Regions from separate parts of the Streptomyces sp. NPDC002057 genome, predicted to be linked through region 1. Evidence: riboswitches for the same ligand, from Rfam matches in the RefSeq annotation. Region 1 holds a riboswitch; the other holds the start of a gene.
The links. A riboswitch is a leader RNA that binds a small molecule or an ion and turns the genes downstream of it on or off. The one in region 1 is predicted to bind glycine.
Positions count from the first base shown of each region.

Region 2: another riboswitch for glycine. It lies ahead of gcvP (aminomethyl-transferring glycine dehydrogenase); the one in region 1 lies ahead of gcvT (glycine cleavage system aminomethyltransferase GcvT).

Region 1 covers NZ_JBEOXR010000002.1:306,299-310,302, reverse strand. The annotation lists gene ABT129_RS03190 (enhanced serine sensitivity protein SseB C-terminal domain-containing protein) at 1-419, opposite strand, end outside; gene ABT129_RS03185 (enhanced serine sensitivity protein SseB) at 477-1,217, opposite strand; gene ABT129_RS03180 (AAA family ATPase) at 1,367-2,029, opposite strand; glycine riboswitch at 2,181-2,279, shown strand; glycine riboswitch at 2,281-2,406, shown strand; gene gcvT (glycine cleavage system aminomethyltransferase GcvT) at 2,466-3,587, shown strand; gene gcvH (glycine cleavage system protein GcvH) at 3,665-4,004, shown strand, end outside.
Region 2 covers NZ_JBEOXR010000063.1:31,457-35,460, reverse strand. The annotation lists gene ABT129_RS33355 (MerR family transcriptional regulator) at 1-9, shown strand, start outside; gene ABT129_RS33350 (DNA polymerase IV) at 91-1,521, shown strand; gene ABT129_RS33345 (PRC-barrel domain-containing protein) at 1,576-1,950, opposite strand; glycine riboswitch at 2,063-2,162, shown strand; gene gcvP (aminomethyl-transferring glycine dehydrogenase) at 2,340-4,004, shown strand, end outside.

The DNA of each region.
Region 1 (4,004 bases):
TCGGTGACCCGCAGCGGTCCCGCGGGCATCCGGTCGAGGCCGGTGGCGATCCGGCGCAGGTCGGCCCAGGGGATGCCGACGCCGCCGCCGGGAGCGTGCGGATTGAGCCAGACTCCCCAGCGGTCGGGGTAGAGGGCGCGGGCGATCTCGCGGCCGGTGACGAGTTCGTGGGCGCGGTGCCAGCCGGAGGCGGCCAGTTCCTGGGCGGAGGTGACGCAGGGCGCGTAGCCGAAGCCGTCGACCTCCATGTTCCCGTACTGGGCGTCGGACGAGCCGGGCGAGCCCTGCCAGAGCAGCATCCAGAGCTCGCCGTCGGCGAGGGCGTGCAGCAGCTGCTCGTACGCGTCGTAGCGTCCGGGTGCCACCTGGCGCAGCATGTGCTCGACCGTTCCGGCCGCAGCGGTGCCTGACGCGCTCACCCTGGGTCCCGCCCCTCTTCCGTCCACCGAATCAGTTCAGCTTAAACATGGGGCCGGTCACACGGCGGCGCGCTGGTAGAAGGGGCGCACGCGCTCCAGCATCCAGTCGCCGACCGGGTCCTGCGCCATGTCGAGCAGGATGAGGTTGACCGGCCAGGCGACCTCGACCCGGCCCAGGGCGCGGCCGAGGGCGTCCAGGGGCGCGTTGCGGTCGACGCCGTCCCAGGCGGCGAGCTGGACGCCGACGAAGAGGGCGGGTTCGGTGCCCTCGACGCTGGCGAGGGCGCGGCGGGCGGTGGTGACGACGCCGACGGCCTCGAACTCGGCGGAGGCAGCGGCGAGGAAGTCGACGGGGTCGTCCTGCCAGTCGGGCTCGAAGAGGCGGACGCGGCCGCCGGTGGCGGGTCCGTCGAGCGGGGTGCGGCCGGAGCGGCAGAGTTCCGCCACGGCGGGCGGGGGCAGCGGGACGCCGACGGTGCCGCCCGGGTTCACGGCGATGCCGAGCTGCGGGGGCAGACCGCGGGCGAAGTCGCGGGCGGGGGCGACGGTGAAGGACATGTGGCCGCCGACGCAGGCGAGGAACTGCTGCTCGGAGCTGAAGACGGGGACGTAGGCCGCGCCGTCTATCTCCAGGGTCGCGAGGTCGAGGTCACGGCTGTCGGGTCCGCCGCCGTTGGGCAGGGGCACCCAGACGGGGCTGCGGCCGAGCACCTCGACCAGGCGTCCGCCCGCCTCGGGGTTGCCGAGTGAGGCGGCAAGGACCTCTTCGAGCTCGTTGCCCGGCCACGTCACGTCCACGGTCCCCTCGTCCCCTCTCGCACGGCCTGCCGCACCGGCCGCCCCGGGCAGCACCCTAACGCCGCCCCGGAGCCGGTGTGGCCAGAAGACAAGGGTACGAGCGCTCCCGGGGACGGGAGGTCCGGCACCTCGCGGGCCGGGAGCCCCCCTCAGACGGCGTCGCGGAAGCCGATCCTCCGCAGGGAGTCCGCCGCGTCCCGGTCGAGGAGGGTCGCGGAGGCGCAGCCGTGCGGCAGGCGGCCGGACTCGGCGGCCGCGACGAGCCGGCCGACGGCCCGCCGGTGCCGGGCGAAGGCGTAGGAGGAGACCCCCCGGCCGCGGGAGCGCTGTCCCTCGCGGGCGGTGTCCGGGGCGACGTCGAGCAGGACCAGGTGGAGGGATCTGCCCCGGCGGCGGGCCGCGCGGCCGAGCCAGCCGCGCACCCAGGACTGGGTGCCGCAGTCGTGCACGACCACGCTCGCGCCGGAGCGCAGGGCGCGGCGCAGTCCGGCGTAGTGCGCGAGCCGGACCAGGGGGCGGTAGACGGCGTACGGCAGGAAGCGGGGCATCCGGGCCTCCCAGCGCTCGCGGGTGTCCTGGGAGTCGATGCCGGTGCCCTCGGCGGCGCGCTTCATGAGGGTGGACTTGCCGCTGCCGGGCAGCCCGGAGACGACCACGAGGTCCCCGGCGGCGAAGGTGAGGGCGCGGGGGCCCCGGCCGCCGCGCTCGCGCAGGTCGCGCAGGAGCCGGCCGCGGCCGCGGGTCCTGGCGCGGGCCCGTTGGGACGGTATGCCGGTACTCGGCGCGTACGCGCCGGTGTGCTGGAACCTCATCGCTTCTCCCCCTGCCGGGCCTGAGAAGACCCTTGCCCACAAAGTGTAAAGAAACGGTAATGAGACACAAGCGATATGCCCCGCCGGGCTCGCGTGCAATGATGTGCGCGCCAGGCGCGCACAGTCGCCACACAATCGCATACCGGCCGCTCGAATCCGCGCGGGAGAGTTCCGGACGCCGTACGTGTCCGGACGCCGAAGGAGCAAGACCCTCCCTTGAATCTCTCAGGCCCCGTACCGCGTGGATGAGGCAGATCTGAAAAGCGGGACACCCCGACGTGTCCCCACCCAAGGTGCAAGCCGATCTCCCGGTGCCGTTCTCACGGCGACGAGATGCTCTCGGTGAACCTCTCAGGTTCCATGACAGATGGGGAGGACGTCCTCGCCCGTCATGTGTTTCGTCACCGAACCGCCCTTGGGACCCGGGAGCCACCCCATGAGCACTGCCCGTCTGACCGCCCTCGATGCCCTGCATCGTTCGCTGGGCGCGACCATGACCGACTTCGCGGGCTGGGACATGCCGCTCCGCTACGCCAGCGAGCGGGACGAGCACATCGCCGTCCGCACCAAGGCGGGTCTCTTCGACCTCTCCCACATGGGCGAGATCACCGTCACGGGGCCGCAGGCCGTGGAGCTCCTCGACCACGCCCTGGTCGGCAACATCTCCACGGTGGGCGTCGGCCGTGCCCGCTACACGATGATCTGCCAGGAGGACGGCGGCATCCTCGACGACCTGATCGTGTACCGGCTCCAGGACACGGAGTACATGGTCGTCGCCAACGCCTCCAACGCCCAGATCGTCCTGGACGCGCTGACCGAGCGCGCGGCGGGCTTCGACGCCGAGGTCCGGGACGACCGTGACGCGTACGCCCTGATCGCGGTCCAGGGCCCGGAGTCCCCCGGCATCCTGAAGTCGCTGACCGACGCCGACCTGGACGGTCTGAAGTACTACGCCGGTCTGCCCGGCACGGTCGCGGGCGTGCCGGCCCTGATCGCCCGTACCGGCTACACCGGCGAGGACGGCTTCGAGCTGTTCCTGAAGCCCGAGCACGCCGAGGGCGTGTGGAGGGCGCTGACCGAGGCGGGCGCCCCGGTCGGTCTGATCCCCTGCGGCCTGTCCTGCCGTGACACGCTCCGCCTGGAGGCGGGCATGCCGCTGTACGGCCACGAGCTGACCACCGCGCTCACCCCCTTCGACGCGGGCCTGGGCCGGGTCGTGAAGTTCGAGAAGACCACCAACGAGGGTCGCTTCGTCGGCCGCGAGGCGCTGGAGAAGGCCGCCGAGCGCGCCGAGACCGCCCCGCCGCGCAAGCTCGTCGGCCTGGTCGCCGAGGGCCGCCGGGTCCCGCGCGCCGGCTTCTCCGTCGTCAAGGACGGCGTGGTGATCGGCGAGGTCACCTCCGGCGCCCCGTCGCCGACCCTCGGAAAGCCGATCGCCATCGCGTACGTGGACGCAGCGCACGCCACGCCCGGCACCCAGGGTGTAGGTGTGGACATCCGTGGCACCCACGAGGCGTACGAGGTCGTGGCGCTGCCGTTCTACAAGCGCCAGAAGTGACGTATCCGTCTCACTTCGCGTCTCACCCCGCAAGACCCACGTTCATCAGCACTCCCCCGATCCAGGAGAATCAGGCCATGAGCAACCCCCAGCAGCTGCGCTACACCAAGGAGCACGAGTGGCTGTCGGACGCCGAGGAAGGCGTCTCGACCGTCGGCATCACGGAGTTCGCCGCCAACGCGCTCGGTGACGTCGTCTACGCCCAGCTCCCCGAGGTCGGCTCCACGGTCACCGCGGGCGAGACCTGCGGCGAGCTGGAGTCGACGAAGTCCGTGAGCGACCTGTACTCCCCCGTCACGGGTGAGGTCGTCGCCGCCAACCAGGACGTGGTGGACGACCCGTCCCTGGTGAACACGGCTCCGTTCGAGGGTGGCTGGCTGTTCAAGGTGCGCGTCGCGGGTGAGCCGGACGAGCTGC
Region 2 (4,004 bases), on a different contig from region 1:
GCCGTCTGAGGGCCTGCCGCCGCCCGGTCCCCGGGCCGGTGGCGGGTCGGTGCGGTCGCGTTGTCAGTGGTGTGAGGCAGCATCGGACGCGTGAGAGCCGCGCCCACCATCCTGCATCTCGACATGGATGCGTTCTTCGCCGCCGCAGAGCAGGCGTCGAAGCCCAGCCTGCGCGGAAAACCCGTGGTCGTCGGTGGTCTCGGGCCCAGGGGTGTCGTCGCCACCGCCTCGTACGAGGCACGCCGGTTCGGGGTGCACTCGGCGATGCCCATGGGCCAGGCGCGGCGGCTCGCCCCGAACGCCGCCTACCTCGTCCCCCGCTTCGCCTTCTACCGGTCGATCAGCGAGCAGGTGATGGAGCTGCTCGGGCGGCTCTCCCCGCTCGTGGAACCGCTCAGCCTCGACGAGGCCTTCGTGGACCTGGAGGCCGGAGGCGTGGCCGACGACAGCGCGAGCGCGCGCGCCGCGGGGGAGCGGCTGCGGGTGGACATCCTGGCGACGACCGGCCTGACGGGGTCCGTGGGGCTCGCCGGGTCCAAGATGATCGCGAAGATCGCCTCGGAGGAGGCCAAGCCCGACGGACTCGTCCTCATCGAGCCGGGGACGGAGCGGGAGCTGCTCGGGCCGCGTTCGGTGCGGATCCTGCCCGGGGTCGGGCCGGCGACCGGGGAGCACCTGCGGCGGGCCGGGATGACCACCGTCTCCGATCTCGCGGAGGCGGGCGAGGACGAGCTCGTACGGCTCCTCGGGCGGGCGCACGGGGCCTCCCTCCACCGCATGGCCCAGGGGTACGACGATCGGCCCGTGGTGGCCGAGCGGGACGCCAAGTCGGTGTCCGTCGAGGACACCTTCGACGTCGACCTGCACGACCGCGTGCGGATCAGGACCGAGGTGGAGCGGCTGGCGGAGCGGTGCGTGGGGCGGCTGCGGGCCTCGGGGCACTCGGGACGGACCATCGTCCTCAAGGTCCGGCGGTTCGACTTCTCCACGCTCACACGGTCCGAGACGCTCCGGGGGCCCACGGACGACCCGGGTGTGGTGCGGGAGGCGGCGGGGCGGCTGCTGGAGGGGGTCGACACGACGGGGGGTGTGCGGCTGCTGGGGGTCGGGGTGAGCGGGCTCGCCGACTACACGCAGGAGGATCTGTTCGCCCAGGCCGAGGCGGAGGCGGTGGCCGAGGCGATGGCGGGGGCAGCGGCCGATGCGGGGGCCGGGGCCGAGGCGGGGGCCGGGGCTTCTCCCGGTTCGGGAGGGGCCGAGGAGGGTGACGGGGCCCCGGGCGCGACGGCCGTGGCCCCCGCCGGGCCCGGGACCGAGGGGGCCGGCGAGCGGCACTGGTCGCCCGGACACGACGTGCGGCACGCCGTGTACGGGGCCGGGTGGGTCCAGGGGAGCGGGGTCGGGCGCGTCACGGTGCGGTTCGAGTCGCCCGGGTCGAAGCCGGGGCGGGTACGGACCTTCGCGGTGGACGATCCCGAGCTCGTGCCCGGGGAGGCGTTGCCGTTGGTGGGTGGGGAATAGGGGCGGCGGCCCCCGGGCGCGCCCGGGTCCGCCCGCGCCGCCCCTGTGAGGGGGCTACTGGCCGTCCTGGCCCGCCAGGCGGCCGAAGTCGGCGTCCGGGGCGTCGCTGGGCGGCGGGGGGAGCGCAAGGCTGTAGTGACGGTAGAGCTGGAGCTCCTGTTCGGGGGAGAGGTGGCGGCCCACGCCGAAGTCGGGGGCGTCCTTGATGAGCGCCCGCTCGTACGGGATGTGGAGACCGTCGTCCAGCAGGTCGCTCGGTTCCAGGGGAACGAAGGCGTCCCGGCTGAACAGGCCCGTGCGGACGGCCGCCCACTCGGGGATGCCGGTCGCGTCGTCCAGGTACACCTCGTCCACGGTTCCGATCTTGTGCCCGCTCCGGTCGTACGCCTTGCGGCCGATCAGGCTGCGCGGATCGATATCGGTCTGCACGGTCCCTCCAACTGGTCGCAACTGCTCTACACCCTACGAAAGTGCACATCTGGGATGTCGGCCACTTGAGCGATGGGAGCCGCAACCTCGCTGGTAGGCTGGCTGTGGCTGTCGACCCTGTGCGGGAGAGTCCCCCGGAGAAACCTTCCGGTGGGCGCCGAAGGAGCAAATCCTCCCCGGAATCTCTCAGGCCCCTGTACCGCGCGGACGAGGTCACTCTGGAAAGCAGAGCGGTGTCCGACGGCATGCGCTCTCACCGACGGTGAAAGCCGGCGTGCCGCGAAGCGTGCCGGTGAAACTCTCAGGTTGAGATGACAGAGGGGGAGGCCGTCCGGGTACCCGCGCCGTGGTGCCCCTCGCAGGTCGTGACGACCAGGAGGCCTCCGTACATGACCGCCAACCGCATTCCGCTCTCCGAGCTCGAACAGGGCATCCCGTTCGAGCAGCGGCACATCGGACCCGACGCCGAGGCGCGCGCCAAGATGCTCGCCCAGGTCGGTTACGGCTCCCTCGACGAGCTCACGGCCGCCGCCGTTCCGGACGTGATCAAGAACGCCGAGGCGCTCGGCCTGCCGGCCGCGCGCACCGAGGCCGAGGTGCTCGCCGAGCTGCGCACGCTCGCCGACCGCAACCAGGTCCTCGCGCCCATGATCGGCCTCGGGTACTACGGCACCTTCACCCCGCCGGTGATCCTGCGGAACGTGATGGAGAACCCCGCCTGGTACACCGCTTACACCCCGTACCAGCCGGAGATCTCGCAGGGCCGCCTCGAGGCCCTCCTGAACTTCCAGACCGTCGTCGCCGACCTGACGGGGCTGCCCACCTCCGGCGCCTCCCTCCTCGACGAGGGCACCGCGGCCGCCGAGGCCATGGCGCTCGCCCGGCGCGTCGGCAAGGTCAAGAACGGTGTCTTCCTCATCGACGCCGACGCCCTGCCGCAGACGATCGCCGTCATCGAGACCCGCGCCGAGCCGACCGGTGTCGAGGTCGTCGTCGCGGACCTCGGCGACGGCATCCCGGCAGAGATCGCCGAGCGCGGCGTCTTCGGCGTGCTCCTCCAGTACCCCGGTGCCTCCGGCGCCGTCCGCGACATCAAGCCGCTGATCGACGCCGCCCACGAGCTCGGTGCCGTCGTCACCGTCGCCGCCGACCTGCTCGCGCTCACCCTGCTCACCTCGCCCGGCGAGCTGGGTGCGGACATCGCCGTGGGCACGACGCAGCGCTTCGGTGTGCCGATGGGCTTCGGCGGCCCGCACGCCGGCTACATGGCAGTCCAGGACAAGCACGCCCGCTCCCTGCCCGGCCGTCTGGTCGGTGTCTCCGTCGACGCCGACGGGAACCGCGCCTACCGCCTGGCCCTGCAGACCCGCGAGCAGCACATCCGCCGCGAGAAGGCCACCAGCAACATCTGTACCGCACAGGTGCTGCTCGCCGTCATGGCCGGCATGTACGCCGTCTACCACGGCCCCGAGGGCCTCAAGGGCATCGCGCGCCGCACCCACCGGTACGCCGCGATCCTCGCCGCCGGCCTGACCGCCGGAGGCGTGGAGCTCACCCAGGGCGCCTTCTTCGACACCCTCACCGCCCGCGTGCCCGGCAAGGCCGACGAGGTCGTCGCCGCCGCCCGCGAGGCCGGTGTGAACCTCTACCGCGTCGACGCCGACCACGTGTCGATGTCCTGCGACGAGACCACCGGGCGCGCCCAGCTCGCCGCCGTGTGGGGCGCCTTCGGCGTCACCGCCGACGTCGAGGCCCTGGACGCCGACGCCGAGGACCGGCTGCCCGCCGGTCTGCTGCGCTCGGACGCGTACATGACCCACCCGGTCTTCCACGCGCACCGCTCCGAGACGTCGATGCTGCGCTACCTGCGCAAGCTCGCCGACCGCGACTACGCGCTCGACCGCGGCATGATCCCGCTCGGCTCCTGCACGATGAAGCTGAACGCGACGACCGAGATGGAGTCGGTGACCTGGCCCGAGTTCGGCCAGATGCACCCGTTCGCCCCGGTCGAGCAGGCGCAGGGCTACGTCACGCTCATCACCGAGCTGGAGGAG